DNA from 4 places in the Mucilaginibacter sp. P5_A6 genome. Region 4 is predicted to be linked to each of the others. Evidence: riboswitches for the same ligand, from Rfam matches in the RefSeq annotation. Region 4 holds a riboswitch; each other region holds the start of a gene.
What was found. A riboswitch is a leader RNA that binds a small molecule or an ion and turns the genes downstream of it on or off. The one in region 4 is predicted to bind S-adenosylmethionine.
Positions count from the first base shown of each region.

Region 1: another riboswitch for S-adenosylmethionine. It lies ahead of metH (methionine synthase); the one in region 4 lies ahead of AC1DO4_RS14405 (TlpA family protein disulfide reductase).
Region 2: another riboswitch for S-adenosylmethionine. It lies ahead of AC1DO4_RS18950 (O-acetylhomoserine aminocarboxypropyltransferase/cysteine synthase family protein); the one in region 4 lies ahead of AC1DO4_RS14405 (TlpA family protein disulfide reductase).
Region 3: another riboswitch for S-adenosylmethionine. It lies ahead of AC1DO4_RS08070 (hypothetical protein); the one in region 4 lies ahead of AC1DO4_RS14405 (TlpA family protein disulfide reductase).

Region 1 is NZ_JBFUKZ010000002.1:367,141-375,324, reverse strand. Features, by position in the region: gene AC1DO4_RS03635 (Bax inhibitor-1/YccA family protein) at 1-474, shown strand, start outside; SAM riboswitch class I at 610-720, shown strand; gene metH (methionine synthase) at 883-4,572, shown strand; gene metF (methylenetetrahydrofolate reductase [NAD(P)H]) at 4,651-5,607, shown strand; gene AC1DO4_RS03620 (hypothetical protein) at 6,008-6,496, shown strand; gene AC1DO4_RS03615 (hypothetical protein) at 6,530-7,162, shown strand; gene AC1DO4_RS03610 (sensor histidine kinase) at 7,138-7,974, shown strand; gene AC1DO4_RS03605 (response regulator transcription factor) at 8,018-8,184, shown strand, end outside.
Region 2 is NZ_JBFUKZ010000019.1:49,924-58,107, forward strand. Features, by position in the region: gene AC1DO4_RS18925 (menaquinone biosynthetic enzyme MqnA/MqnD family protein) at 1-310, opposite strand, end outside; gene AC1DO4_RS18930 (histidine phosphatase family protein) at 322-942, opposite strand; gene mqnE (aminofutalosine synthase MqnE) at 1,053-2,249, opposite strand; gene AC1DO4_RS18940 (hypothetical protein) at 2,409-2,930, opposite strand; gene AC1DO4_RS18945 (trans-sulfuration enzyme family protein) at 3,022-4,140, shown strand; SAM riboswitch class I at 4,321-4,431, shown strand; gene AC1DO4_RS18950 (O-acetylhomoserine aminocarboxypropyltransferase/cysteine synthase family protein) at 4,675-5,994, shown strand; gene AC1DO4_RS18955 (homoserine O-acetyltransferase family protein) at 6,083-7,138, shown strand; gene AC1DO4_RS18960 (homoserine dehydrogenase) at 7,138-8,184, shown strand, end outside.
Region 3 is NZ_JBFUKZ010000006.1:54,633-62,816, forward strand. Features, by position in the region: gene AC1DO4_RS08050 (Rv1355c family protein) at 87-2,390, opposite strand; gene AC1DO4_RS08055 (hypothetical protein) at 2,464-3,273, opposite strand; gene AC1DO4_RS08060 (sensor histidine kinase) at 3,602-5,074, shown strand; gene AC1DO4_RS08065 (4'-phosphopantetheinyl transferase family protein) at 5,097-5,753, opposite strand; gene AC1DO4_RS08070 (hypothetical protein) at 5,959-6,603, opposite strand; SAM riboswitch class I at 6,664-6,776, opposite strand; gene AC1DO4_RS08075 (family 2A encapsulin nanocompartment shell protein) at 6,924-7,844, shown strand; gene AC1DO4_RS08080 (family 2A encapsulin nanocompartment cargo protein cysteine desulfurase) at 7,828-8,184, shown strand, end outside.
Region 4 is NZ_JBFUKZ010000012.1:48,744-56,927, reverse strand. Features, by position in the region: gene AC1DO4_RS14415 (SusC/RagA family TonB-linked outer membrane protein) at 1-2,300, opposite strand, end outside; gene AC1DO4_RS14410 (hypothetical protein) at 2,327-2,539, shown strand; gene AC1DO4_RS14405 (TlpA family protein disulfide reductase) at 2,671-3,240, opposite strand; SAM riboswitch class I at 3,358-3,469, opposite strand; gene AC1DO4_RS14400 (hypothetical protein) at 3,767-3,976, opposite strand; gene AC1DO4_RS14395 (lipase maturation factor family protein) at 4,046-5,356, shown strand; gene AC1DO4_RS14390 (hypothetical protein) at 5,361-5,555, shown strand; gene AC1DO4_RS14385 (DUF4297 domain-containing protein) at 5,695-6,774, shown strand; gene AC1DO4_RS14380 (hypothetical protein) at 6,807-7,487, shown strand; gene AC1DO4_RS14375 (hypothetical protein) at 7,631-8,184, shown strand, end outside.

The sequences.
Region 1 (8,184 bases), on a different contig from region 4:
TTCAACCGCTTATCTTACGGGGTAGCTGCGTTGCTGTTTATTGCTTTTTCGGCAGTAATGGGCATTAGTTTAAGTTATATCCTTATAATTTATACAGCAAGTTCCGTGCTCGGCGTGTTTATTACCACATCTGTTGTATTTGGCATTATGGCAGTTGCTGGTTATACTACTAAAACGGACCTTACAAATTTCGGTTCAATAATGATTATGGGGCTGGTGGGCATTATCGTTGCATCATTATTTAATATGTTTATGCATAGTACCCAACTGGAATACATTATTAGCTACATTGGTATAGCCGTTTTTGTAGGCTTAACCGCTTATGATGTTCAAAAGCTAAAGCGCATTGGCGCAGGCCTTGAGTATGGCAATGCTTCGGCCGGTAAAATGGCACTTTTAGGGGGCTTAACGCTATACCTTGATTTTATCAACCTTTTCCTGATGATACTGCGTTTATTTGGCAGAAGAAGATAATAACCCCGCAAAACATCTGTTATTAAAAGCTGCCTGCAAAAGGCGGCTTTTTTTGTACACATAAATTTACGCAGCATACAGATTGAAGGGTTAAACAACTATTGCATTTTACCGCTTTATTATGCACCTTTGCATTGCTTATGGAGAAAGACGGAGGGATTAGACCCTGCGATGTCTTAGCAACCTGTGCTTCACAAGGTGCTACATTCTACTCAGCCAGCCATACGGCCCTGGGAAAGATAAGCGAAAGTCAATATAACACCCGACTTTTCGATGTAAGCTTTTTTAAGTATCAAGTAGTTAGTATCAGGTATCAAGACATTTTTGTTTTGTGCTATGGCCTAATTTAAAAATCAAGCACCGGAATTTCCCGTACTTGATACTTGATACTCGCTACTTGATACCAAAATGGACATTAGAAAAGAATTAGAAAAACGAATCCTTATAATTGACGGGGCTATGGGTACCATGATACAGCGGTACCAGCTTGCCGAGCGGGATTTTCGTGGGGAGAGGTTTAAAGATCATATCAGCGATCTTCAGGGAAATAATGACCTGCTGAACATCACACGCCCAGATATCATAAAGGCAATTCATGCCGAATATTTGGATGCCGGCGCGGATATCATCGAGACCAATACCTTTAGTACGCAAATAATTTCGCTTGCCGATTATAAGCTGGAAGAACTGGCTTATGAGCTGAGCTACGAGGGCGCTCGCCTTGCCCGCGAAGTAGCCAACGAATACACTAAAAAAAATCCATCAAAACCGCGTTTTGTTGCCGGTGCTGTTGGACCAACTAACCGTACCGCGTCCTTATCGCCCGATGTTAACGATCCGGGTTATCGTGCTGTTACTTTTGATGACCTGGCTAACGCGTATTACGACCAGGTTCGAGGTTTGGTTGATGGGGGATCGGACCTGTTATTGGTTGAAACCATATTTGATACCCTTAACGCCAAAGCCGCGTTGTTTGCAATAAATCGTTATGCAAATGAATCGGGTAAGCATTTGCCAGTTATGATCTCGGGGACTATAACCGATGCGTCAGGTCGTACTTTATCGGGGCAAACTGTTGAAGCTTTCTGGAACTCGATACGCCATGCCAACCTGCTTTCGGTGGGGTTAAACTGCGCTTTGGGTGCTAAAGAAATGCGTCCGCACCTGGCCGAGCTTTCTGAAAAAGCTGACGTATTTATTTCGGCCTATCCCAATGCGGGCTTGCCAAATGAGTTTGGCCAGTATGACGAAACCGCGCATGAAACAGCGCACCAGCTTGATGATTTTATTAAAGCCGGGCTGGTTAATATTGTGGGGGGCTGTTGTGGCACCACGCCAGAGCATATTAAGTGTATTGCCGAACGAGCTGCAAAATATCCACCAAGAAGAATTCCTGAAGTTGAACCCGATTTGCGCCTGAGTGGTTTAGAAGCAGTTACCATAAAGCCCGAAAGTATTTTTGTGAATGTGGGCGAACGTACCAATATCACAGGGTCGCCAAAGTTCTCGAAACTTATTTTAGCCGAGGATTATGAAGCCGCATTAGCCGTTGCCTTGCAACAGGTGGAGGGTGGTGCCCAGGTAATCGATATCAATATGGATGAGGGTATGATTGATTCGGAAGCGGTAATGGTAAAATTCCTGAACCTGGTGGCCTCCGAACCTGATATTGCCAAACTGCCTATCATGATCGATTCATCCAAATGGACGGTTATCGAAGCTGGGTTAAAATGCATCCAGGGTAAGGGTATTGTAAACTCTATCTCCCTAAAAGAAGGCGAAGAAAAGTTTATTGAATATGCCCGCAAAATATTAAGCTATGGCGCTGCCACAGTAGTGATGGCCTTTGACGAAACCGGGCAGGCCGATTCATTACAGCGCCGTACCGAGATTTGTAAACGCTCCTATGATATATTGGTTAACGTGGTTGGTTTCCCTCCGCAGGATATTATTTTCGACCCTAATATATTAACTGTTGCAACCGGCCTGGAAGAACACAATAACTACGCGGTTGATTTTATTGAAGCCACGCGTTGGATTAAACAGAACCTTCCACACGCCAAAGTAAGCGGTGGGGTTAGTAATATTTCCTTCTCGTTTAGAGGAAACAATGTAGTGCGCGAGGCAATGCACTCGGCATTCCTGTACCATGCCATTAAAGCAGGTATGGATATGGGAATTGTGAATGCGGGGATGCTGGAAGTTTATGAAGAAATAGATAAAACCCTGCTCGAACTGGTAGAAGATGTATTACTTAATCGCAGAGATGATTCCACCGAGCGCCTGGTAGAATATGCCGATACCATTAAAAGCAAAGGTAAAGAGGTAGTGCGCGATGAAGAATGGCGCAAGGGAACTGTACAGGAGCGTTTATCGCACGCGCTTGTGAAGGGCATTATTGAGTACCTGGATAATGATGTGGAAGAAGCGCGCCTGGCTTATGATAAACCTTTGGAGGTTATTGAGGGCCCATTGATGGATGGCATGAACATAGTAGGCGATTTGTTTGGCGCCGGCAAAATGTTTTTGCCACAGGTGGTAAAATCAGCCCGGGTAATGAAAAAGGCGGTGGCTTACCTACTGCCATTTATCGAGCTTGAAAAACAAAGGGTTATTGATGCCGGAGAAGACTCCAGCGGCAGCCGTGCCAATGCCGGTAAAATATTGATGGCCACCGTAAAGGGCGATGTGCACGATATTGGTAAAAATATAGTAGGCGTAGTTTTGGCCTGTAACAACTTCGAGGTAATTGACCTGGGCGTAATGGTACCGGCACAAAGGATCATCGAGGAAGCAAAAAAACAAAACGTAGACATTATCGGCCTGAGCGGACTGATCACCCCTTCATTGGATGAAATGGTGCATTTTGCCAAGGAAATGGAACGTGAAGGTTTTACTATTCCGCTCATCATAGGCGGGGCTACCACCTCGCGCATCCATGCGGCAGTTAAGGTTGATCCTCATTACTCGGGTGCTGCCATCCACGTATTGGATGCATCACGTAGCGTTACCGTTTGCAGTAGCCTGATGAATCGCGAGGGCAGAGATGCTTATATCCGAAACATTAAGGAAGAATATGCCAAATCGCGCGAAGCGCATTTGAATAAAAAGTCGGATAAACGTTTTGTAACTATCGGGCAGGCGAGGCAGGCCCGTTTCCAGATCAGCCTTGACGGTGATGTTGCGCCAAAGCCAACCTTTACCGGCACTAAAGTATTTGAATCGTACCCGCTGGAAGAGCTTGTTCCCTATATTGATTGGACACCGTTTTTCCATACCTGGGAACTACGCGGCAGCTACCCCAAAATATTTGCTGATAAGTTTGTGGGCGATGAAGCTAAAAAGCTTTTTGATGATGCACAGGAGCTGTTAAAGAAAATTGTAGATCAGAAACTATTACACGCCAATGGTGTGATTGGTTTTTGGCCGGCCAATAGTGTTGGTGATGATATTGAACTGTATACAGATGAAAGCCGTACTACTTTATTAACTCGCATCCATACGCTTCGTCAGCAGGCCGAAAAGGTTAAAGGCGATCCTTACTATGCTCTGTCAGATTTTATCGCACCAAAAGAGAGCGGTGTGCCCGATTATTTTGGAGGATTTGCCGTGACTACGGGTATAGGCTGCGATGAACTGGTAGCAGAATTTGAAGCCGACCATGACGATTACAACAGCATTATGGCCAAAGCACTTGCAGACCGCCTTGCCGAAGCCTTTGCCGAGAAAATGCATGAGCTGGTGCGCAAGGAATATTGGGGTTACAGCAAAGGCGAGCAACTAAGTGCCGACGAACTGATCAAGGAAGAATATCAGGGCATCCGCCCTGCACCAGGCTATCCCGCCTGCCCGGATCATACGGAGAAGACAACCTTATTTGAATTGTTAAAGGCCGAGGATAATGCTAAAATGTACCTGACCGAAAGCCTGGCCATGACCCCGGCAGCGGCAGTAAGCGGGTTCTACTTCGCGCATCCGCAGGCCAGGTATTTTGGATTAGGAAAAATCAGTAAGGATCAGATTGAAGATTATGCTGTACGTAAGAATATGGATATTGAAACAGTAGAACGCTGGCTTGGTCCAAATATAAACTATTGATAATAACACACAACAAACCGTCATTGCGAGGTACGAAGCAATGACGGATATAATAAGAAACCCGCACCATAATTAACAATGAAGATAACGGACCATATTGCTAACGCAAAAGGCAAAACACTATTCTCTTTCGAACTTATCCCTCCACTAAAAGGTCAAAGCATTCAAGGAATCTACGATGCCATCGACCCTTTGATGGAATTTAAGCCTCCGTTTATTGATGTTACTTCGCTGCGCGAGGATTATATATATAAACAGCATGATAATGGTCTGCTGGAGAAGCTAAGCTACCGCAAACGCCCCGGCACCATTGCTATTTGCGCAGCTATCATGAATAAATATAAGGTTGATACCGTACCGCATTTGTTGTGTGGAGGTTTTACCAGGGACGAAACTGAGAATGGCTTAGTCGACCTACAGTTTTTAGGGATCGAAAATGTACTCGTACTTCGTGGTGATGCCCGCCGTGGTGATGCCTCTTTTGTGCCAACTCCAAACGGACACAACTACGCTACTGATCTATTGCAACAGGTGGTAAATATGAACAATGGTATTTACCTCCACGAGCATAATGACGCGAGCCTGAAAACCAATTTCTGCATCGGTATTGCCGGTTATCCTGAAAAGCATTTTGAAGCACCAAACCTTAAAACCGACTTTAAATACCTGAAACAAAAGGTGGATATGGGCGCCAATTTTATAGTAACCCAGATGTTTTTTGATAACCAGAAGTATTTCGATTTTGTAAATAACTGCCGGGCTAATGGCATTACCGTGCCTATTATACCGGGCTTAAAACCGGTTACCACATCAAAGCAGCTGATTAACCTGGCCAAAACTTTCCATATTGATATGCCCGAAGACTTGTGCGACGCGGTTAATGGCTGCATGTCTGAAAAGGATGTAAAGGATATCGGCGTGGAGTGGATGATAAACCAATGCCGCGAGCTGATGGCATTTGGCGTACCCGTACTGCACTTTTATACCATGAGCAATGCCGGGCCGACTAAAAGGATAGCGGAAGCGATTTTTTAATCGGTTATTAAATATCTGTGTAAACAAAAAACGATGTTCTTAAATAAGAGCATCGTTTTTGTTTGTACATAGATGCTTTTCCTGTTTCTATAATGATTTCAACTTTTTGTTGGTCATAAAGCACGAGCCCCAAGATGAAAGCAGCCTTTTTAATCAAGGTGGCTACTACTGTTTTATAGCGTGTGATTGCACAACGTACTAATACAGTTTCGCTTGCGTAGAAATACGCAATATATATCCGGTGAAACAAGCAATCAAAAACATTACTTATTGTAAATGAGAAGCTTACAAAATCAAAGCCAGGTTTATATTTTGATTAAGGCATATTGCCCTGTTGAAATAATAACTTATTAACCTTAGTTTTATCCAAATTAATTCCTAACCCTCATTAAATTCAACCATGGAAACAAAAACAACCAGGGATACCAGCCCAATCACCGGCGAAGAAGGTGCCGCAATTGACCTTGAACTTGCAGCCAGCTGGACAAAAAACCACAGACAAAGACACCCTAATGGGATTGTGTCTCAATTTTTTGGACAAAAGATATTAAACACCATACTGCAGCAAAATGGCTGTTTAGGCGTCCGTATTTATTATGCAAACAAGCAGCGCCTTAGCGGCTGGCAAAATTTTTGGGTTTCCGTTGGAAACTTCTTTATAAAAGTTGTTGCAAACGCCGAAGGAGAAAAGCGTTTTGTTATAACAGGCGTTATGGCTACAGGTGAAGATCAGCTACCTGGTGAAGCAAAAAAAGAAGTGGCTGCTGTATCATCAGAAATAAAAACATTTAAACTAACTGCAGCAAAAGCGGATAATCTGGTTGGCAATCAGTCCTACCCTTGTCCCGGTTCTTCCGGTTGTCCCCAGAACGTACTTTCCGGGAGCTAATTTGTATATCAGGCATTCAAACAAGGAAAGTTTATGACTGTAGACAATGGATTCGCACTCATTTCAGGAATCTCTGGCTTTTTTCCGGTGCTGGCGGCGATGTATAATTACAGGCACCTTGACAAGGTTTTAAAAATTGCCGCGCTGTTTTTTCTTGTGGCATCGCTTTTTGACCCGTTAATGTGGTTATTAACTAATGCGGGAAGCAAGAATAATATGCCGGTTATTCATGTTAATATATGGGTATCTTTAATTTTCTATACCCTAATTTATTATAATCTGTTTACTAAAGCTATTTTTAAAAATACCACCATTGTTCTTGCTGCTGTAATAGTGATATTAATCATATGCTTTAATCGGGATCCCTTTGAGTATCCTACAGTTTCAAACACATCATTAGGTATATTTTTAATTATATTGTCGCTTATTTATTTTTATAAATTACTAAACCCATTAAAGTTTATAGATATTGAAAAGCAAGGTCTTTTTTGGATAAATGCAGGTGTTCTGTTTTATTCATCGGTTAATATATTTCTATTCATGATATTTACTCAAATACCCGTTCAAAATCAGCATAATTATTACATCATTAACAATATAACCAACGTTATTGCCAACACATTATTTTCAATAGGATTACTTTGCAAGCCACAGAAAACAACCTGATCCCGGTATTAATAGTGGGTAAGGTTACTTTGCCAACCACAGAAAACGGCTTAATCCCGATATTAATAATCGGTACGCTTGTAGTGGTTGTATTGATTACCTGCCTGTTTTTCTTCGTGATTATTTATCAGCGTAAAATGATAAAGAACCAGCTTGAATTGCGAGCCTTGCATGATGCAAGGCAAAGCGACCTGATGGCTGCTGTTTTTGAAACCCAGGAAAGCGAACGCAAACGCCTGGCCGAGGATTTGCACGATAGTGTAGGGCAGGTTTTATCGGCTATAAAACTTAATTTGCACCGGCTTGATAAAAACTGCATCAGTGAAACAACCCAGCCCCTGCTGGCCGATACCCGCAGGCTTACTGATGAATGCATTCAGGAGATTCGCAATATTATTCACAATGTTTTGCCTCCTGTACTTACCGATTATGGATTACTTGTGGCTGTTGAAGCCCTGAGCAGTAAGGTTGAGCAAAACACTCACATTAAGGTGAAGTTTAGCAAAAACATGCCCGATCAGCGCTTTCCACATGAAATTGAACTTGCCCTTTACCGAATAGCGCAGGAGCTTTTTGGCAACGCTATTAAACACTCTGATGCCACTGTTATTTACCTGTCTATTAATAAAGAGGGCAATTATATGGTGATGGAATTTAAGGATAATGGAGTAGGTTTTAACCAGGGTGGAGTAACACAAGGCTTTGGAATAAAAAACCTTGAAAGCCGGGTGCAGCTCATTAACGGCGAAATTAATATTTACAGCAAACCGTTAAACGGCACACTTACTACTATTAAATTAAAAATAACATAGTTTTGTATCTTTAATCTATCTTTATCCAACTATTTGTTAATCAATGAGTACAATTAAATTAGGTATAGTAGATGACCATAAAATTTTCAGGAATGGGCTAAAAGCCACACTTGAAGATTGCGAAGATTTTGACCTTATACTTGAAGCATCAAACGGCAAAGAATTGATGGGTTTATTAACAACCCAAACCCCCGATGTACTATTGATGGA
Region 2 (8,184 bases), on a different contig from region 4:
ATCGCGATTCAGGATCAAGCTGCAGATATTTGATATCCTCAACAGCACAATTACTAAAAATAAAAACCGAGTTTACGGCGCCTACAGCACCGATGCAATAGTTGGATACGATTTCCCATTGCGGCAGGTTTAAGGTAGCTGCCACAGGGATGAGGCCGATATCCACTACATCATCTATGAGTTTTTGGGCACAGACTGAGGGCATGTCCAGACTTAGTTCTATTTTATCTATGAATCCTGTTTGTTGTAAACCGTATATAAAGGGCTTGGTATTGGTATAGCTAACTGCTGATATTCTGATCTTTTTCACAAGAAACGCTTTCAGGAATGTTTTAAATGTTCGGCATTATTAAAATCGATGATCGCGAACGTGCTGCCATCATAAGCAACTTTGTACAGCACCAGGTTTTGGTGAGGGAAGCAATCCATTTCGGTTAATGGCTTGCCGGTTAAAATACAAAGCAATAAACGCATGGCACGACCATGCATGCAAATCAGTACCGTTTTTTCTTCAGGGTGACTCATAATAAGCTGCATAGCTTCCCGCTGGCGTACCGCTACCTCATTGGGGCTTTCACCGCCTTCAAACTTACTGTCTAAACGGCCATCCATCCAGTCGCGCATGATCTGTAAAAATACCGACCGGTTTTCGATAGTGCTTGGCTGCCCTTCATGGATACCCCAGGCCAGCTCATCTAAACCGGATAGCTTTTCGTACGGGATACCAAGGTCGATAAAGGATTGAACGCTTTGCTGGGTACGCTTTAACGCTGATACATAGATTTTATCAAAAGCAACATCTTTATAAGCCTCGTAAAACTGACGGGCTTGTTTGCGCCCCTCATCATTCAAATCGGTGTTCATACCACGGCCCTGTACAATTCCTTGCCGGTTAAGCTCTGTTTGGCCGTGACGTACTATATATAAAGTTTTTTCTATCATTCTTTTTTTAAGCTAAAAGCTTAAGGCCTAAAGCAAAAAGCCCTTTTCTAATCAATTGAAGCTTTTTGCCTTCTGCTTTCTGCTTTGGGCCTTCGGCTTTCAGCTTTTACCTAATTAATTACCGGCAGTTTGTAGTATTGTGGCTTGGGCTGAGTTTCCGGGAATTCAAAATCCTTGTAATCGGTAACTACATTATAAAGCGTGTCGCGCTCTATGGGGTGCCTGCCTACATTTTTTATCAGCTCCACCAATTGTTTGGTGCTCATGCCGGGGTGCTGCTCTTCGGCGCCTGCCATGGAGTAAATCTTTGTAGTATCATCAAGGGTGCCATCAATATCATCGACACCAAAATTAAGAGAAAGCTGCGCAGTAGTGCGGCTGATCATTGCCCAGTAAGCTTTAATATGATCAAAATTATCCAGGTAGATGCGGGCTATGGCATAATTTCGCAAATCCTCAATTACGCTCGATTCGGGCACGTGCGACATCTGGTTATCCTGGTTGCGGAATTTTAAAGGGATAAACGTTTGGAAACCACCTGTTTTATCCTGTAGTTGCCGTAACTGTTCCATATGGTCAACACGGTGATGGAATTTCTCGATATGACCATACAGCATAGTAGCATTTGAGCGCCCTCCCAGTTTATGCCATTCTTCATGGATAGCCAGCCACTGGTCGCCGGTACATTTATCTTTCGAAATCAGTTCACGAACTTCCGGGTGAAAGATCTCGGCGCCGCCGCCCGGTATCGAACCTAAGCCTGCCTCATACATCAGGCGCATGCCCGTTGCGTAGTCTATTTTAGCTTTCTTAAATATATAATGGTATTCAACAGGTGTCAGCGCTTTAATGTGCAGCCCGGGACGATGATCCCTGATTCTGTTAAAAAGTTCCTGGTAAAAAGGCACATCGTATTGCGGCAATACACCGCCTACAATATGAACTTCGGTTACCGGTTCATCATCGTATTTGGTAACCATGTTAAACATCTCGTCCATGGTATACTCCCAGCCCTCTGACTTTTGTTTCAGCAGGCGCGAGTATGAACAAAATTTACAATCGTAAACACAAAGATTGGTAGGCTCTATATGGAAATTACGATTGAAATAAGTTTTATCGCCATGGCGTTTTTCGCGGATGTAGTTGGCCAAAACGCCCAGGTAACCCAGGTCGCCCTGTTCATATAATGTAACACCTTCATCAAAGGTTATCCGTTCGCTGCGTTGTACTTTCCCGGCAATGTGCTTTAAATCAGCAGGCAGATCCGGATTTTGTAATAATAACTGTAAATTATTTTCAGCCTCCATTAAAAAAACTTTGTACAAATGTACTAAAAAAGCAGAAAGCTCAAGGCGGAAAGCTTAAAGCGCAAGTCATTCTTGACAATCAGATTATGAGCGGAAAGAAGCCTAAGACAGATAGCCATATTTCAAAAAGCTTTATGCCTTGAGCTTTTGGCTTTTAGCTTACAAGGCTGTTATCGTTGTAATGGTAACTCCGTTAAAGCAATCGTCCTGGCAGCCATGAGGCACATAACCACAGTTTGATATTAAACCATTGTTTTTTGCTTCAAATATAATGTCGTTGCTTTTTGCATCAACTTTAAGCCATTCGGTGCGCGCTTTTAAGTATACGCCATCAATGGTAAGGGCGATGCCGGCATCATTAGGATGTGTATTTATAGTAGCGGCATCTTCATGCCAGGTTTTAACTGTGTCGGTTTTGTTAGTACCATCATTGCGTGATTGTATCCGGATGTAATTGCGCGATACAACTTTGCCATTACTAACGCCTGTTTTGATGCTAACACCAAAACCTGTCCACGAGCCAAAACTTGTGGTGTACGAATAGGAATTTTTTGCACTGCTTTTAAAGCTTAACCACGCTTTATAACTGGTATCATATTCGCTTTGTTTGGCAATGTTTTCTTTTTGGCAGCCTGAGGCCGTTAGTACAATGATAATGGTAAGCAGGTACAGGTTTTTCATAGGTGTTTTTTAATAATTACGTGATATTTACGCCTGTCGCTACAGTAAATCACAAATAATCTTATTTACTTTGATTTATACCATATACAAAATGAAAACTGAAACTATAGCCATACACGCGGGTAACCATATTGATGGATCATCAAGAGCTGTGATACAGCCTATTGTTATGTCTACCACGTTTGAGCGTGGTATGGATGGCGACTTTCCGGGAGGGCATATCTATAGCCGGTCATCAAACCCCAACCGCTCGTTACTGGAGAATGTGATAGCCCAATTAGAAGGTGGTGTTGATGCTGCTTCATTTTCATCAGGCAATGCCGCTGGCATGGCCGTATTTCAATCACTTAAACCGGGTACCCATATTATTTGTCCCGATGATATGTATCACGGCCTGCGCAACCAGCTTAAAAACCTGTTTGCCGGTATATTAACTTTCGATTTTATTGATGTTAACGATAGTGAAGTATTATTGCAGCACATTAAGCCCGAAACCGGTGTAATCTGGATAGAAACACCGTCAAATCCGCTGCTCAAAATTACTGATGTTAAAAAGGTGGCAGCTATCGCGAAAGCAAAAAACCTCAAAGTTGTTGTTGACAATACATTCGCAACACCGATATGCCAGCAGCCATTAGCCTTAGGTGCCGATATGGTAATGCATTCGGCAACAAAATACTTTGGCGGGCATAGCGACCTGATGGGCGGAGCGTTAATTACCGCCGAAAAAAGCGATTGGTGGGCAAAAATACGCCAGGTGCAGGAAATGGGTGGTGCTATCCCCTCTCCAACCGACTGCTTTTGGCTGGTGCGCAGCATTAAAACCCTGCCATACCGTGTTAAAGCACATGTAAACAATGCGCAGTTATTAGCTGAATTTCTAGAGTATCACCCCAAAGTAGAAAAGGTTTTATATCCCGGTTTAACATCGCATCCGCAGCATGAAATTGCTAAAGACCAAATGCTTGCCTTTGGTGGAATGCTATCCTTTATAGTTAAGGGCGATGAAAACGATACCCACAACATCATCAACAAGCTAAAAATATTTACCAGGGCAACCAGCCTTGGCGGTGTGGAAAGTTTGATAGAGCACCGTGCAACCATGGAAGGCCCCGATACTAAAACACCGTTTAACTTATTACGGGTATCGGTTGGGCTGGAACATATTGATGATTTAGTGGCCGATTTGGAGCAGGCTTTGAATGGATAAAGGATGAAAAGACGGAGGAGCAAGGACAGAAATGCCATGTGTTCTTGCTCCTTTGCCCAGCAGTCTTTAATCTAAATAAAAATTTAATTTGGTATTTAAATAAATATCCGCTTATCTTTGGAACATTATTTGGTAGCGATACCACTATAGTCGATCAATTCTCCGCATAGTTCGGGTATTGATTTATAAAGAAGCGGCGAGAGATCAGGCTCAATGACCCGCTGGCAACCCTTCAATTTTGAAGAAGGTGCCAATTCCTGTCCCGGCAAATAACACCGGGGAATATAAATTTATAACCATGAAAAGTTTAATTAAAATTACTACAGGCAACATTTTTAATACCCAAAACGGTAACATACAACCTATTAGCTTAAATAGCGGTATTTGTATGTGTTGCTGCTGTTGATGCTTTAATGCGTTTCTTTTTCAATCCCTGAAAATATACGTGTTGTAAAACTGGTAAACAATTTATCAGCTTGCTAAAATCCATTCAAACATCAAAAATTTAATTATAACCTTCAAAAACTTAAAACTATGTCTGCCTTAAAATTCGAAACCTTACAACTACACGCTGGCCAGGAAGTTGACCCAACTACAGGTGCGCGCGCCGTACCGCTTTACCAAACTACATCTTACGTATTTAAAAGCGCCGAGCATGGTGCAAACCTGTTCGCCTTAAAGGAGTTTGGCAACATTTATACCCGATTAATGAACCCCACTACCGATGTGTTTGAAAAACGTATAGCGGCTTTAGAGGGTGGTATTGCAGGATTAGCTACGGCATCGGGCCAGGCAGCACAATTCATTGCATTAAATAATATATTACAGGTTGGCGACAACTTTGTTACCTCGCCATTTTTATATGGCGGTACTTATAACCAGTTTAAGGTAGCCTTTAAGCGCTTAGGCATCGAGGCGCGTTTTGCCAAAGATGATACTGCCGAAAGTATTGAAGCCCTCATCGATGGTAAAACCAAAGCCATCTTCCTGGAAACCATAGGTAACCCCGGCTTTACCATTGCCGATTTTGATAAGGTAGGCGCTCTCGCTAAAAAGCACGATCTGCCTTTAATAGTTGATAATACTTTTGGAGCAGGCGGGTATCTGTTTCGCCCGTTGGAGCATGGCGCAAGTGTGGTGGTACAATCAACCACCAAATGGATAGGTGGTCATGGAACCAGCATTGGCGGTGCAATAGTTGATGGCGGTACTTATAACTGGGCCAATGGCAAGTTTCCGCAGTTTACAGAGCCGTCTGAAGGTTACCACGGTTTGGTATTTGCCGATGTATTTGGCATTGGCGGCCCGTTTGGTAACATTCAGTTTATAATACGTGCCCGTGTGGAAGGCCTTAGAGATTTTGGCCCTTCGCAATCACCATTTAATTCATGGTTGAATATCCAGGGATTAGAAACCCTTTCATTGCGTGTACAGCGCCATGTAGATAACACACTGGAGCTTGCCAAATGGCTCGACCAGCATCCCCAGGTAGCAACAGTTAACTATCCGGGACTGGAATCATCGCCCTACCATGAACTGGCTAAAAAATACCTTAAAAATGGTTTTGGAGCGGTGTTATCCTTTGAGATAGACGGTGATAAAGAAGATGCCGGTAAACTAATTGATAATCTTAAACTGGTAAGTCATTTAGCTAATGTTGGCGACGCAAAAACATTGATCATTCAGCCATCGGCAACTACGCATCAGCAGCTTTCTGATGAGGAACAGTTATCGGCAGGTGTAAGGCCTAATTCGTTACGCGTTGCTGTGGGTATTGAGCATATTGATGATATTAAAGCAGATTTTGAACAGGCATTTGCCAAAATAAAAAGGGCATCGGCCCAATTAGTATAGTATAGTTTTTTTTAAGTGATATAGTAAAGTTGTTATGGGCTGCGGCTGACAATAAAATCAGCTGCACCCGCGATAACAAGACAAAAGAATGAACACAGAAATATTTAAGTACACTCAACCATTCGGCCTTGAATCCGGTGAGGAATTACATGAACTGGAGATAGGCTTTCATACTTATGGCAGGCTTAACAAAGCAAAAGATAATGTGGTATGGGTATGCCATGCCCTAACCGCTAATTCGGATGTTTATGATTGGTGGAAAGGTTTTGTAGGCACAGGTAATAAATTTAATGCCGAAGAGCATTTTATAGTATGCGCCAATATCCTGGGTTCGCCTTATGGCACAACCAACCCTTTAAGTATTAACCCGGCAAACGGGCAGCCTTATTTACAGGCTTTTCCGCAGTTTACTATCAGGGATATTATAAAAGCACATCAGCTTTTGGCAGATCATTTGGGGATAGGTAATATCCATATCCTTATTGGTGGCTCATTAGGCGGCCAGCAAGCTATTGAATGGGGAATTATTGAGCCCGAGCGGATTAAAAATTTGATACTGATAGCAACCAATGCCCGCCATTCTCCGTGGGGAGTAGCATTTAACGAATCACAGCGTTTGGCATTAAGTGCCGATCCTACTTTTCATAATAACACTGTTGATGGTGGCCTCAATGGTTTGAAAGCCGCGCGCAGCATTGCCCTGCTCTCCTACCGTACTTATAAAACATATGGCATAACTCAACAGGAAGAAACGGATGCCAAAACAGATGATTTTAAGGCCTCTACCTACCAGGCTTATCAGGGCCAAAAGTTAGTAAACCGCTTTAATGCGTATAGCTACTGGTATTTAACCAAAGTTATGGATTCGCATAATGTGGGCCGTGGCCGTAATGGTGTTGAAAAGGCGCTAAGCCTTATCAAAGCGCGTACACTGGTTATCGGCATAAAATCAGATGTGTTATTTCCCATTGAGGAGCAGGAATACCTGTTCAGGCATATTCCTAAATCGGCCTTTGCCGAACTGGATTCGTTTTATGGCCACGATGGATTTTTAATTGAAACAGAAGCATTGACAAATATTATCACATCGTTTTTTAAAACCGATGTAAAAGGAAAAATTATAGAATTGCAACGTACAGCGTAATGAGTAAAAAGTTAAGTATTGGATTATTTGGATTTGGAGTAGTTGGGCAGGGATTATATGATATCATCAAAACTAAAAATTTAAACATCGAAATAGTAAAATTCGCTATAAAAGACCCGCATAAAAAGCGCACATTACCGGCAGAATTTTTTACCACTGATAAAAATGAATTGCTCGACAACCCGGAGATAAACACCATTGTTGAGCTGATAAACGATACCGAAGCCGCTTTCGAAATTGTTTCAAGAGCCTTAAGCAGCGGAAAAAATGTAGTATCGGCAAGTAAAAAAATGATCGCGCTGCATTTGGAAGAATTAATAGAGCTTCAACATAAATATGGAACTTCCCTCCTATATGAAGGCGCGGTTTGCGGTAGCATCCCCATCATTCGCAACCTGGAGGAGTATTATGACAACGAATTGCTGCACTCTATAAGCGGTATTTTTAACGGATCATCAAACTACATACTTTCAAAAGGATTTATTGAAGGTTTGGATTATGACAGCGCCCTGAAACAAGCGCAGGACCTTGGCTTCGCCGAAACCGATCCAACAAGTGATGTTGGTGGTTTTGATGCCAAATACAAGCTGGTTATTGCCGCCGCGCATGCTTACGGAGTTGTTATTCCACCACACAAGGTTTTCAATTTAGGGATTCAAAACCTGGCAGCGCAGGACCTGCAATATGCCCGCGAAAAAAACCTGAAGATTAAATTAGTTCCTGTAGCTAAGGAACTGGATGAGCGAAACGTAGCCCTGTTTGTATTACCAAAATTTGTAAATGAAACCGAGTTTTTATACAATGTAGAATATGAATACAACGGTGTAACGGTACAGGCCGCCTTTGCCGACCAGCAATTCTTTTTTGGTAAGGGAGCAGGCGGCCACCCTACCGGCTCGGCGGTATTGTCTGATATAGCAGCATTGCGTTATAGCTATCAGTATGAGTATAAAAAAGCCAAGGAAAAAACAGATCTACAATTCACTAATAATATAGAATTGGACATTTATTTAAGGTATGATGACGAGAGTTTAGTTGATGCATTG
Region 3 (8,184 bases), on a different contig from region 4:
GGATGGTAAATCACGCTATTGGTTGATGTAGGTTTGTGTTTAATATTAAAAAAACTAATTTAATACTAAAATATATTAATTTAATGCTAATCAAAAACTAATACTTGTTCCAATGGCAATCTATGGGCTTTTAAAACAGGTTCTTCTGCAATCGCAATCTTAGTAAAGAATACCTCAGCCCGGTTATTCCCCAATTCGGCAATTTCATCAAATTTTTTTCTTAAGCCGGTGAGCTCCTTAATAGTTTTGGGATCTAACCCTTCGCCGTTACCATGTAATATTCTTGAAAACAAATAAAAAGGAGAGATAACCGGGTGCACTGCCAGGTTAAGGTTAGTAGCCTGCAGCCAAAAACGCTCCATTGCACGCCCCCCTTCAAAAAAATTCTCCAGGTTATATTCGGGCAAAGTAATCATACACAGTGCCGATGCTGTTTTCACTATTTTTTTCGAAAGCGAATCAAAGCCGTAACCGCCTTCAAGCTTGTTAATGGTTCTGATCACTTCCTCATTCCTAATGATATTTAAAGCTGCCAGTTGCGAATTAGTGAAACCAAGCGTTTTTACATCAATACCATCTTTTTTGATTAAAGCCTCTTCAGATGTCCATCGCATTTCATGATTAATAAAATCGTTATGCCCGGCAGGGTTTAATAGACGAGCCCTATCACACGCACCAATAATATCTCCTAACTCTTTTATGACGCTTTCATCTGTGAAATATTGAAACGCAGCCCCCGGAATCGATTCTGTAATAATTGCCAACTGCTCAAAAACAGTTGAAGAAAGTTCTGTTTTCGGTGATGGGTTTCTGTTGGTATGACGTTTAAAAATGCTGGCATCAAGATTATTTAATTGGGGATTTACCTGATTTTCAATCTTTTTGAAACGGATTGCCGCCACCAATCTTTCATCTAGGCCGGGTAAAAACTCATAAAAAGTTTCTATCCCCTTACTAAGCGCATGAATATGCAGGTTTTCATATGCTGCGCCAAATGAAATAAATGATGCTGTTTTTTGAAAATCACCGAAAGAAAAAGAACGGTATTCGTCATGATAAAGAAATAAAGTTTCGTTATGATACAGCCATTTCCAGGGCTGGTCATTCCCCGTTGAGGGAGCAGCACAGGCGGCCTTAACCAATTCTTGTATCAAATCATTATCAATACTAATCCCGCCGAGCTTAACTTCCGGATTATAACTTTGTGCCAATAAATACATGTCATTTTCCTGTAACGGCGAGAAGGGATTAACAGGCACTTGCGAAATAAATGGCTCGGGTATGCTATCGGCAACAATTTCATCCAGGTCAACATAATATCTTCCCGAATCATGAAACTGATTAAGCAGGATACGCCGGCATGCATCAGCACCCACAGCCCCCCCTAATGCAACAGAACTTGCCAGCTGAGGCCATGTGTTAATGGTTTGCTCCACCTCTATCATAGAGGCTTTTATCCGTAATGATACGTTTTCAATACCCAGCATTTGTAAAACAATGGGTATTTTTTCTTCATTAGTTAAACCTTTTACCGTTGCTGTATCTACATTATCAACCGTTCCGTGCAATATAGGCCTTAACGGTTCCAGATCAAATCTTTCCACATCCAGCATCCCACGGTCGCTGGTATCCATAACTACCGGTATTTTAAGCTCTCTTGCTTTAAAACGTGATATTATTTTCATATCAAGCCCATCGCATTCATCCACCAAAATATCGAGCTTTCCATCTTTCAAAAAAAAATCGTCCATATTCTTTTCTGTCAGGCCTTCAAAAAAACATGTCACATCCAGAAAAGGATCTATTTCAGCTATCTCCCGGGCTGTTATTACTACTTTAGGAACCCCTAAATTATGCACCCCGGCACGAATCCGATTTAAATTACTCAACTCTAATTCATCAAAATCAGCAAGTCGCAACTCACCAAACCCACGTTCCATTGCTAATGTTAAAGCAATGGATTGCCCCACAGAAAGCCCAATAATTCCAACCCTCTTGGTACTTAGTATATCCCGCTCAGCTTTGGTTATTTTATATTGGTTTCTATTTGTACGCACTTCAATAAACTCTTCCTTATCCAGCAAATGCACCAAACGCTGATTCCATGGATAATAAACCCATACGCCATATTCCCCGATATCTTTCCCGGCTAAATGTTTATCAATAAGTTTGGGGTATTCATCCTGCTTAATTTTAACAGATGGGTTATAACACTTAATCAGCTCTTGTAACTGCCCATAAATTTCATCGTAAACAAATGTTATTTTTGAATCCTCAAATAGCTTTTTAAAAGTTGCTTTATCAGCCTGGCTATCTAACCTGAGTATGATTGGCTTGTGAATGTTTTTTGTTTTTTTAAAGCTTGCAAGAAAATCTGGTATATTATCCATAAGTTAAGATTATTAACCATCTATACGAAGTAGACAGGAATTAGTTAACCTTTAAAAACAAATAAAATAAAATTTAAAAAAACTCCGGTTCTTTTCTTTCTACTTTCCTTTTCAGAAAATTCTTTTGGGCTGATGCTATAGTTTGAGATAAATCCCATTGATGAAGGTTAGGAATTTGAAGCCTAAAATTAATTGTTATTTCTTTTTGCTTTAATTCGTCTATCCTTAAAGAATTTGGGGAAGACCGCATTGCAAGCATTGCAAGTTTATCCTCTTCCCCGGCTTTTTCTAAAGATAAAACATCTTTTAAAATCATAGCTGTGGCGATAAGGTCAATCTTCGGGTAGTAAAAAGTTCCTTTATCACCAATCCCAGCTACGAGTACCATACCGCAATTGACTACGGGTTTTACGGTATAAGGAGCACATAATGCAAAAAGTGATTTTAGCCCTATTTGAGATGAAATTGCAATGCCTGCACGTATCAATAATGGGGTTCCTATACCATATCCTGAAAGTTCCTGCGAATTCCACAAACCACAAATTTCTCCGGTACCATGTTGTGCAAAATTATTAACCAGGCCAAATACCCGTGCGTCCATTCCACCAGTTGCCTGCTCAATGGGTAATGGCTGCGATCCTCCTGCAACGTGAACCCTCGCGCCTCCGTAAACCTTTTTTCCATCCATTGATTCAACGATTATTACAAAAGCGCCGGGGTTTGCCGACCATTCATTTTTAGAGGATGTAACCTTTGTAACGCCAATGCTGGTTAAAACATTAGTGTGGCCTTCAATAAATAGCTCGCAAGTTTCGGGCTCATCAATTGCCCTGAAAGCTCTGAGTCTTACTTCGGGTTTTTCTTTATTTACATTATCATCCATTAATGAAATTTTTTCTGAAAAAATGATATTTAATCCGACAGGATTATTACTTAATTAGCGTAGGGGGATTAAGTAAATTAAACGGCGATTTTCGTTTAAGGTTCGGGTTTTTAATTAGTAATTGAAGAAATAGAAATCAAGGCAGAACTAAGAGGGCTATCGGGGTAACTTTTTAACCTATTAAGGCTTTATCATGCCGATAGTACATTTTTATTATGTACTATTGTAGTGATCCGGTTTTTTCAAGCTTAGCAATTCACAATCAGTTTGTTATAATTTGTATCGGACAGTTACGATATACCCCCCAAATTGGTTGTAAAGCCATATTATGGAAAAAGATAAAATGAATCTATCCGATCAATTAAGTATTGCAAACAAAGAGCTCATCATCCAAAATCAGGAAAAAGAAAAGCTTGCTGCCGAATTAAGCATTGCAAACACCCAACTACTTTTTCAAAATAAAGAAAAAGGAAAGCGCGCAGCAGAGTTAATTATTGCAAACATTGAGCTTGATTTTCAAAACGAAGAAAAACTAAAGCTTGCCGCAGCGTTAATTGAAGTAAATAAAGAGCTTGATTCTCAAAATGAAGAGAAGGAAAGGCGCGCGGCAGAATTAATTATTGCCTATGCCCAGCTCAGTTTACAAAACGAAGAAAAAGAAAAACGGGCTGCGGAGCTGATATTAGCGAATACAGAGCTAATATTTCAAAACCAGGAAAAAGAAAAGCGTGCAGCTGAATTGATAATAGCAAACACAGAGCTAATATTCCAAAATTTAGAAAAGGAAAAACGAGCAGCTGAGTTAATAATTGCCAATGCCGAACTGGTATTTCAAAATAAGGAAAAAGAAAAACGGGCAACAGAATTAATCATAGCTAACAAGGAGCTCGTATTTCAAAATAAGGAAAAAGGAAAAAGGGCGGCTGAATTGATATTAGCCAACATTGAACTCGATTTTCGGGATGAAGAGAAAGAAAAACGTGCCGCTGAATTGATTATAGCACTTAAAGAACTCGACTTTCAGGATGAAGAGAAAGAAAAACGAGCCGCAGAATTAGTTATAGCCAACAGAGAATTATTGGTTCAAAAGCAGGAAAAAGAACGACGCGCGGCCGCCGAAGCAAAGAAAGATGAGTTCTTTAATATGGTAAGTCATGAATTTAAAACGCCATTAACCAATATTAAAGCCATTAATCAGCTCCTCGAAAAAACGACAAACAAAACTCATAAAACTTATGCATTTATTTTAAATGCCAACAATAGCATTAAACGCCTGGAAAGATTAATAGAGGATTTATTAGATGTTACCAGGATCAACTCCGGGCAAATAGATTTGAATATATCAGAATTTAGTTTTTCAGATGCACTTGCTAATAGTATATCCAGCGTACAACAAATCTCTAATAAACATGAAATCCTGCTTGAAAACTCAATTGATATACACTACACAGGTGATCAATTTAAGATAGAACAGGTTTTGATTAATCTTCTTAATAACGCGATAAAATATTCTCCTGATGCAAATAAAGTAATTGTAAAGGCGAAAGTAGCTTTGGGGCACATTGTAATAAATGTGGAGGATTTTGGAATAGGCATCGCAAAAGAGGACATAGGTCAATTATTTCAGCGCTTTTACCGGGTAAGTAAAACATCAATGCTTTACCAGGGCGTTGGCCTTGGACTTTATATCGCATCCGAGATCATCAAAAAACATAATGGAAATTTTACAATAGAAAGTGAACCAGGAAAAGGAAGCATCTTTGGCTTTAGCTTACCCTTAAATCCTGTAATGTGTAATTGATACTAATCTGTTTAAGGTTGATTCAAGATTTTACATTCACGATGTCTTTCCATTCTAATCCAATAGAATTTATATTCAGCAATTGATAATCAGATGCAATGTGCATTATATAATTGTCAGCCAATGCAATAGCCCGATAATGCCATAAGGTTTTTTCCAATAGCGATTTCCCATCTTTAAGTAAAATGTTATTCAGCGGAATACTAAGCCCTTTCCCATCTGCTTTAATTATAGCCTCTTTGGCTGTCCAGTAAGTATAAAATGAGTGATAAATATTTTCAGAGTTAATAATGGCGTTCCATTCCTCTTCAAGAAACTGATTTTTAAATTCACCGACAGAAACCTCCTTAACCTCCTCTATATCAACACCAATCCTACCAATTGTAGAAAATGCACAAACAACGTAATTAACCGAATGGGAGATATTAAAATCTAAAACACCTTCGATGTAGGGTCTGCCATAATTTGTATATTTTAATTTTGACAGATTGGAATCTAAATTGAAATCATCCAATCCTTTTTTCAATAGAGCTTTGCCCAGAAGAGATGCCTGAGCATCCTGCCATCTGCTAAATCTTAAAATTTTGCTTTTTATATCTAAAGGAAATGAATTGAGATAATTTAAAAAATCAACGTTGGGCAATGGGGATTCATTGCTTATAAAATAAATTTTAACCATTGATACCGTGTCTCAAATTAATTATAAATATCAACATATTGGCAATATTTGTCCATCTTTCCCAGGAATTCTTACAAATGTTTATTTTATTAAAAAAGTTAACACGAGCGTGGTTTTGCTACAAAGAATGTTCTGAAATATTTGATACCTTTTACTGGGTGCCTCTTAAACGGGACGGGAACCTGTTCCAGCCAATCATTTGTCGCTATTCATTATCACCAGTAGTTCTTTTTGCAGCAAGCGGGTATTGCTTATCAATCTTGTTAAGCACAACATATATCGAATCATTCTTACGGTCTACTCCTTTTATAATAAATCTGCCGGGGAATGGTACAGTATAGTTAAGCACAATTTTCTCCGTTGTATCGGACCGGTTTTTCAGTGTAATAACATGCTTAACCGTATCTGCCTCATATCCGTAAAATAGCCTGCCAACGTTACCATAATATTCGGTAGTGCGGATTTTGTTTTGCGTGTTTAGTTGAAACTGCTTAGCTACCCTGATGCTGATGGTATTAAACTTTTCAAATATTACGTTCTGCCAGCATACGGTATCGTCGGGCGCACAGGACGAAAGCCTGTTATTAAGCCTAAACTCGCTTACGTTATAAAAACCGATAAAATGTTGCACGCCGTTATCAAGCGGCAGCTTAAAGGTTTTCCCGGCCGCGTAAAGGCGGCCATAGTGATATCCGCGATAAAACAGGAATACAAAAATAAAACCTGTTTTTGATACAATACCGGCAGTTCGTTTCCATTGTTTTGAAAAAACGGGTGGTTGGATATAAGCTATCGCGGCCTGTTGATGTCTAATTAAGATAATATAAAATCTGTCGGCGTCCTTAGCCAAGAGTAACAATGACAACAACTACCCGGAAAAGAGCTGTGGAGATATTTATAAACCTGTAGCATCTTATCTCTCTCCCTTTACAGGAGCAGGAATTAGCACCTTTTACAACACAAGGTATTGTATAGGTTGCCAAGACATCATCGGGCCTTTCACTCTGTCTTTCTGGATAAGTAAAAAAGAATGTGATACTGCAAATATATATTAATTCTATAAATTCTATAGATTTAATATATATTATTTCTTATCATTGCGAACAGGTTATTGTAATTTAAAGCAGCACCATAAAATAATTTCTTAATACACTTAGTCTATTATCCAAAATGCCAGATCAAAAATCAAAACAAACAGCTCTTGGCGATGTAGCCGCCAGGCAGTTAGCGGTAGCAACCCGTACCGTTCCACAGTTATCAACCATTACGCCACGCTGGTTAACTCATTTACTCAATTGGATCCCGGTTGAATCTGGCGTATACCGTTTAAACAAAGTTGTAGACGCTAATAATGTAGAAGTTGATTGCTCTTCGCGCGATGAACGTGAACTGCCGTCAACCTTTGTAGACTACGAGGAAAATCCCAGAGAGTATAACCTGAGCGCAGTAAATACGGTATTGGACGTACACACCCGCGTATCCGATCTGTACAGCAAGCCTTACAACCAGATCAGTGAACAACTCCGCCTTACTATCGAAATCGTTAAGGAAAGGCAGGAAAGCGAGCTCATTAACAATCCTGAATATGGGCTACTGAGCAGTATCGCCCCATCACAAAAAATTAAACCCAGGCTGGGCCCTCCCACCCCGGATGACCTGGATGAACTGATCACTAAAGTTTGGAAAGAACCTGGCTTTTTCCTGCTGCATCCGCTGGCTATAGCTGCCTTCGGTCGCGAATGTACCCGACGCGGCGTACCACCGCCTACGATTTCACTGTTCGGGTCGCAGTTTATTACCTGGAGAGGGATCCCGCTTATCCCATCTGATAAACTGCCCATCGTAAATAACAAATCAAAGATCATTCTACTAAGGACAGGCGAAAGCCGCCAGGGTGTTGTTGGCTTGTTCCAACCTGGTCTACCGGGCGAGCAGTCACCGGGTTTATCTGTACGCTTTATGGGTATCAATAATAAAGCTATTGCCTCATACCTGGTTTCGCTTTATTGTTCTTTAGCCGTATTGGTTGATGATGCTATTGCAGTTTTAGAGGATGTTGATTTAGGCAATTACCATGAGTACAAATATTAATCCGGATAACTTACCCAACCTGCAGGAACTGGAGCAACTGGCCAACCAGTTCTTTAAATCGGGACCAGGCGGCTTTGTAAACCAATTGCCCGTTCAACGGGCTTCTGAACCTTTTTTATTACCGGGCAATATAGCCGATGCAGGCTCATTTACCTCATTGCAGCAGGTAAATACTCCCGTACAATCCATTCCTTCAAGTACAATCGGGGGTGGTGGTATTTCGCCATCTGCCATTAACCAGAATAATGCTATTAACCTAAAAGATCCGCAAACCAGCTTTGCGGATCCTAATTTAAGCAATCATCCTAATCCGTCGGCGCCTTTTCCTGGTAGTACCTCC
Region 4 (8,184 bases):
GTTAAACCCAGCTGAACTTCTAAACCTTTATTGTTGATCTTACCGCCATTGATCAGCTTTTGACTGTAACCGGTAGATGGACTTACATCAACCTTTATGATCTGGTTTACACTATTGGTGTTGTACACGCTCACATCCAAATGTACCCTGTCCTGAAAAAAACCTAATTCAAAGCCAGCCTCAGCAGATGTTGTGGTTTCGGGTTTCAGATTTGGGTTCAGATCTACACTGTTTGCGTTTTGTTGCGGATTTGTGTTAAAAGGAGCCGTAAAATCATAAACGTTGATCAGTTGGTATGGTGTGGTTGCCTTACCCACTTTTGACCATCCACCTCTTAATTTAGCATAGGTAAGCACGTTGCTCTTAATATCCAGCGCCTCTGATAATATTAAGCTACCATTTACAGATGGGTAGAAATAAGACAAGTTAGCCGCCGGCAAAGTTGATGACCAGTCGTTACGGCCTGTAAGGTTAATAAACGCGTAATTTTTATAACCCAATTGTGCCGATGCAAAATAGCTATACGTTTTCAGCTTGCCGTAGTCATTTGATGACACCAGCGGATCGCGCGAATTTTTGAGCGTATATAAACCAGCGACTGCCAACTTGGGTGCCACCTGGTCGTTTTGCTCATTTACTATGGTGCTGATATTACCACCGCCCAATACATCTAATGAGAAATCATTACTGAGCTTTTTGGTGTATTGCAGGCGGGCTTCGGTATTGGTTTCGTTTACGCTATAGGCATCTTCCTCGTACGAACCAAATGGTGTACCATTGGTACCATAGGCTACTTTTATTTTACGACGGTCGTTATAATAATCGGTCCCGGTACGGAAATTGGCCGATAAACCTTCGATGATCTTATAGTTTAACTCAACACTACCTATAATGCGGTTTTTGTGCTGGCCAACGGTGTTTTCATAAGCCAGCCAGTATGGATTACTATAATAGCTGTTGTTCCAGTTAAAAGTATTGCCATTGGCATCCTTATAGTTTTTCAATTGATTAATATCAACCTGGCGGCCAAACCAGGTGAATTGCAGCATAGTACTGGTAGCTCTTCTGCCACCTGCCCCAGGCAGGTTATCTGCATCATCTTTGATGTAATTGGCAATGGTAGTTATTGTTAATTTAGGGCTAAGCCTGAAGGTAGAGTTCAGTAAAAACGAATTTCTGCCCTGTGACGTATTTGGAATAACACCCGTTTGATGCAGGTTGTTGTAGGATAGACGGTAATCAGCCTTATCGCTACTCCCGGATAGCGCTACTCCATTATTAAGGGTTACACCTGTTTTAAAAAAATCCTTTACATTATTGGGATGCGCCACAAATGGCACAGCCTGCCCATTTGAATAAAACTGTGGTATAAGTGAACCGTCAAGAGCCGGACCCCAGCTTTCGTCGACACCATCATTTACGCCACCGCCTTTACCATCCACATAGCTGAACTTACCGTTTGAACCCTGACCATACTGATTTTGGTAATCGGGCAAAACCTGCAGATTGGAGAAACTTGTATTTGAATTAATAGTGATACCTAATCCTTTTGAACTTTTACCAGTTTTGGTTTTAATAAGGATAACACCGGCAGCAGCCCGGTATCCATAAAGCGCCGCCGCGTTTGGACCCTTGAGTACGCTTACAGATTCAATATCTTCGGAGTTAAGATCGGCTATGGCATTGGCAAAATCCCTTGAACCATTTGTACCCAGGAACTGGGAGTTATCTACAATAGTACCATCTACCACAAATAATGGCTGATTGTTACCGGCTATAGAGGTTTCGCCACGAATTATAATGCGGGATGATCCCATATCACCCTGGCTGTTGGTAACCTGTACACCTGCAATTTTACCTGCCAGCGCGTTTACCAGGTTGGTCTCCTTGGCCTCAGAGATGTCCTTTGATTTTAATCCCTGAACAGAATAGCCCAGTGATTTCTTGTCTTTAGAAATATTAAGCGCCGTGATTACTACCTCGTTAAGTGAATTAGGAGCATCCTGTAATATGATCTGTAAATTGGTTTCATTTTGCCTTACCGTTATCTCCTGTGTTGCAAAACCTATATAGGTAATCTTCAATACATCGTTAACATTCGCTGAGATGTTGAACTTGCCATCAGCATTGGTTTGAGCACCGGTTGTGCTACCCTTAACAGAGATATTAACGCCAGGCAATGGCAGGCCATCGGATTTTGCGGTTACCACCCCGCTTATTTTAACAGATTGCGCCGCAACCGTTTGGATGAGAAAAAAGGGCAATAGGATTGCCAGTAAAAATCTGTAATTTTTTAACATGATGGTTAATGATTAATTAGTTTTTGTTGCCGGCACAGCAAAGCCAGTCAACAGCTTTTTTTGGGCAAAACAATCCCCGCTGGATACTTTATAGTGCCGGTAAATTCATTATTGATTGTGTTGGTTATAAGCAAAGGCAGCCAGCTGCAGCAGGCATGGGGCTAATAACCGTTGCCATTAAGTTAACAGCAACAACGCATACACTGCATATACAGGTAAACAGAGGCGGAGGAAAATGATACCAATTTGCTGGCAGGGAGTACGTTTTGGAAAGGTGTTCTTGTTGTTTTCATAACAATTTGATATATAGATGGTAACAGGGTCAGTTTAAATACGGAGTTAAAATCATTATTTAGCTTTAAGCCTTTATTTAGTTTACAGATGCAGTTTTATTGTTAACCAGCGCATCTACTGCTTTTAGCATCGATGCAAATTCCTGTGTATCATACAAACGGGTGAGGTAAACAATCTTCCCATCTTTATCGATAACTACATTACGGGTTACCCCGCTTTTTTTATTGGCAAAACGACCGAAAATATTAGCCCCCGGATCAAGCGCCAATGGATAGCTGATCTTCATTTCCTGTTGAAAGTGCTGCACCTTTTCAAGGGGTTCATCGCGGTCTACCCCTATCAGGATCAGACCATTGCCTTTGTAGGCTTGCCATACTTCCTTTTCAAGACGAGGCATTTCCTGGCGGCATACACTGCACCAGCTGGCGGTAAACTGCAGGATAACCACTTTGCCACGCAACTCTTTTAAGGACGTTTTGCTGCCATCGGCCAATACAAGCTCAAAATCGGCAGGGGCCTGGTCGCCAACTTTTACAATATAGCCACGGTCAACAGATGCACTATCGGCTGGTTTTGCCGTTTGTGCGCCGGCAAACAGTGCGCTTATTAAAAACGAGCAGGTAATTAGTAAATGTTTAATATTCATAGTTGTAAATTTTAATGCCTATTTTATGCAGGCAGAAATTTTCAGAAATTTAATTAAACAGGAAATTTTGGAGAGAAAGGCACAACGATCAGCCATAAGCTGCGCAATAATTTGCGGATATTATCTTTTCCGCTTTTTACGGCGGACAGGAATTAGCACCTTTATAACAATGGGCTTACAGGTTGCTAAGACATCATCGGGCCTTTCCCTCAGTCTTTCTTGATAATTAAATTAAAGAACTTATTTCGCCTGCAAATGTAGAATATATTCTACTAAATACATAGACATTGTATAATTTAATTGTCATTTATTTGCAACACTGGCACCAGCCTGTAGTATCTCGGTATTTTGCGTCCCTTCAATACCTTATTAAATCCCTCCGGAGGCCGCGTTATGAACCTGCCACGCTCCTTTTAAGCTCCTTTCAACCACCATTCGGACTCCGCGATAATTATTAGATTTTAGGATAAATTTTAACAAACTATATACTACTATTAATGTACTATTATTGAGGAATGTTGTACTATTATTGAGGAATGTGCAAAAAGCAACTAAGTAAATAGAATTGGAAACGGGAAACAAAATAGACAGCGGATCCGGCGGCGTTTTTCGGATGCCGGGCGCCCCTCCCAGCTACTGGCTTACGCGCTTTGTCATCCTCCGGCTGCTGGGGGTGGTGTATGCTGTTGCCTTCCTGGTGGCCATCAACCAGGTAGTACCTTTGATCGGTTCTCATGGGCTCCTTCCCCTGGAAATTTACCTGAAGCAGGTGAGCGCCGCCCTGGGCTCGGCGGGGGCGGGGTTTGTGCGGCTGCCGTCGATCTTCTGGCTCTGGCATTCTGATGCCGCGCTTTTAACTGCCGCCTGGATCGGGTTTGTGCTGTCATGCGTAGTAGTGGCGGGCTACGCCAATGCGCCGCTGCTTGCGGTACTCTGGTTTCTGTACATGTCGTTTGTTCACCTGGGGCAGGATTGGTATGGATACGGCTGGGAGATCCAGCTTAACGAAACCGGCTTTCTGGCTATCTTCCTCTGCCCGCTCCTCAGCCTGCGCCCGTTTCCGCGGTATGCGCCTCCCCTGCCCATTATCATTTTATTTCGCTGGCTCACCTTCCGCATTATGCTGGGTTCGGGGTTGATCAAATACCGCGGGGATGAAATATGGCGTAACGGCACTGCCCTTTACTACCATTTCGAAACACAGCCTATTCCCGGGCCGCTGAGCCGGTGGTTTCATTTTCTGCCGCGGATAATGCTCAAGACCGGCATCTGGTTCAATTGGCTTGGCGAGCTGATAGCACCATGGTTCGTATTCGGGCCAAAGGTTGTGCGTCATGTTGCGGGGGCGGTGATCGTGTTATTCCAGGTTAGCATTATACTCAGCGGCAATCTTTCTTTTTTAAACTGGCTTACCATTATTCCGGCTTTGGCCTGTTTGGACGACAGCTTCTGGGCCAGGGTTCTTCCCCGCACACTGGTTCGTAAGGCGGAAGCTGCGGCCGGGGGCGCCGAAGAATCCAAACCTATGCTCATCACCTCCTGGGTAGTTGCCGGCTTAATTGCAATCCTGAGCATCCAGCCTGCAATGAACCTGCTGTCCCCGGGGCAGGTTATGAACTCCTCCTTCGACCCGCTGGATCTGGTAAATACCTATGGCGCATTCGGCTCTGTGGGGCGGGAACGCTTGAACGTAGTATTTGAGGGAACGATGGACCAGGTACCCGACAAAGCCAGCTGGAAACCCTACATCTACAAAGGCCTGCCGGTGCTGCTTAACAAGCCGTCGCCGCAAATAGCGCCCTACCAGTTACGTTTAGACTGGCAAATGTGGTTCGCCGCCATGTCTTCTCCCGATCAATATCCATGGACCTATAACCTGGTGTGGAAGCTCCTTCATAACGATCCCGGTGCTATAAGTTTGTTTGCCGGCAATCCCCTCCCCACCGGGCCGCCGCGGTATATCCGGGCAGTGCTATATCGTTATACATTCGCAAAGCCAGGCAATCCCCAGGGCCTTTGGTGGAATCGCGAACAGATCAGCATTTGGATTTCGCCAACCTCAACAAATGATCCACGCCTGGTGGAATATGTGAAAGGTATGGGATGGATGCCGTGAATTGATGGATAGAAGAACAAGCGTGGACAATCATTTTATCGAACTGTTTTCACCTGCAGTAACGCAACAAAAGATCGACTATATTCATCAAAATCCCGTTAGGGCAGGATTAGTATACCGCACCGACGATTACATCTATTCAAGCGCATCTAATTATGCCGGTATTGATGGATTAGTTGATGTCGATTGTTTGTTTTAGTTATTCTGTAGTCGGAGACTACAGGCATAGTGGTTCGGAGACTTCGAACAGCGAAGAAATATTAAGTTGTGAGGGCAAGAAATATTTTGCATTTAAGATTTAATCCTTACTTTGCAAAACCAGAAACCTTAGATCCGGCATGGACACACAAAACCCTCTATTCAGCCCTCAACGTGAAAAAGCAGGCTCCGAAACAAAGGCTAAATACGCCTACCAATATCATTGGGCGCTTTACAGAGCAATTCAAGAACACACGAAAAAAAATGAGTATGCGGTATTTGTTGAACTTCAAGAAGACGTGGTTATGTGTGATTCATTAGATGCCACGAAAGCAAAATTTGAATTCAATCAAGTTAAAACCAATAATGCGAAGTTCACGAAAAATGTTCTAATTAGGCAAAAAAATGGTAGTTCCCCTCTAGGGAAATTGATAAGTAGTGCAGCCAATAAAGTATATGCTGACAAGGTATCAGAACTGAATTTTGTTGCTGTATCTGGATTCGGAATCACTTTAAAAAAACCAGGAGTCACTCTAAAGAAAATTACCGTTCCAGATATTGATGATACTGATTTATCACATTTAACGCTTGCGATCAAAAAAGAACTTAGTGTTACTCCATTACCGACAAACCTTCAGTTCATCATTCCTGATTTATCGAATACCAACTTTCAAAATGACGTAATCGCAGAAATCTCTAAACTCATAAGTCTCTTATTTCCGGGCTCAAACTATAATTCTGTTGATATTTATCGAACACTAATTGACGAAGTTAACAGGAAAGGCGAGGTTTCTTATGATTTTACTAAATGGGATGAAGTATTCAAAAATAAAGCCCTTACATGCTCAACTGTTGCGAAAGTTATAAATGAATTTACAAATCTAAAAGACCAGGCAAAAATTGAAGCCAGTTTTTACGCATATATGCAAGATTTAAATTTGAATACATTGCAAAGTATGAGTTTCAAAAGAAGTTTTGATCGTTATAGACAAATGCGAATAGGCACTAAGACTGTAACTCAACTCGACGTTTCCAAGGAAATTAATCTTCAGATATCAACAAATTTAGTTTCGGACCTTTCCGATGTAGAAAAATTTATAAACGAGGTTTATGTTGCATTAGATAGTAAAATAAAGGCAAATTTTATTTCTGACCAAGATGCAAAAGCCGCAATAATTTGTGAACTGATTATAGGAAATCATGGCCAAGGACAATTTTAAACTACTTATCCGCAATCTAAGAATAGGCAATAATGCAAAGCTTAAAATTCAAACAACTGCTACTGATATCAAATTCAACCGGGTCGGCAAATATGTTCGACTTCCAAAAAGATTTGACGATCATAACGGCGGACGACAATAATTACGGCAAAAGTACGCTTGGAAAGCTTCTTTACTGGTCATTTGGTTGCGATCCCGATTTTGATACGAAGTGGGGTAACCTTGATTGCAAAACGATTATCAGGTTTTCGATAGGTGATAGCCAATATGAAATTATGCGATATAAAAGCATGATTTGCATTAATTTGGATAACAACATCAGCTTTTACCCTAAAATAACGGGGGATTACAGTACCAAAATTGGTCAAATCTTAGGATTCCATGCGTTAATGCCTAAAAGAGATACTGTAATATTAGAAACACCTCCTCCAGCTTATTTTTTTGTTCCATTTTATATTGATCAAAAGAAAAGTTGGGCCGCGGCCTGGGAGGGATTTGGCAGCTTAGCGCAGTATCAGGGCTGGAAATCAACAATAATTAAATATCACATAGGCCTATTACCAAAAGAACACTTTGATTTAGAGCTATCAAAAAGCCTTAAGAAGCAAGAAAAAGAAGCGTTAGATATAGCAATTGAAAAACTAGATGTGACGCTGGAAATTGTTTCTCAATATATCTCTGAACCAAGTGCCACCATTGATCAAAACAAATAGCAAAAATCACAGCTGAAATACGAGAAGATCTTAAAAAGCTTTCAGATTTCCAAGAAAAAACGCTCGATGAGGTAACCAAGTTAGAAGGCGATCGTTCATTTTTGTTTCACCAAAAAACAATATCTGAAAGAATTATTGAAGATTTGGAAAAAGACTATCAATTTGCCGTCGAACATTTCGCCAGCGATGCTATCGAATGCCCGTTATGCGGTACGCAACATGAAAATTCAGTTGTGAACCGTGCCTCAATACTTACAGATAAACAACAAGCTGAATCACAATTAGGTGAAATATCCCGGGCTTTAAGTGACACCGAAGCCAAACTTGAAGCAGTAAAAATAAAGCTTGATAAAACAAGATCAGATATTGACGTAATACACGACAAATACTTGATAAACGAGACGGACCAAAAAATTAGCTTAAATGAAATCATCGAGAATGTGGCTGGAAATTCTATTAAAGAAAGCGTTAAAAATTCTAAATCTGAAAAATTGGTTGCATCCAAATCTCTCGAAAATGAAATAAAACAAATAACCTCTGATCAAAAAAATCTCTTGACAGAAGAACAAAAAAACCGTATCAATGATCTTTTCTTATCAACTTTTACTTCTTATATTGAATTGCTTGATGCGGAGGATATCAACACATCGGCTGTTACGTCCCCAATGGACTATAATAAAATCATTAGAGAGGGTGG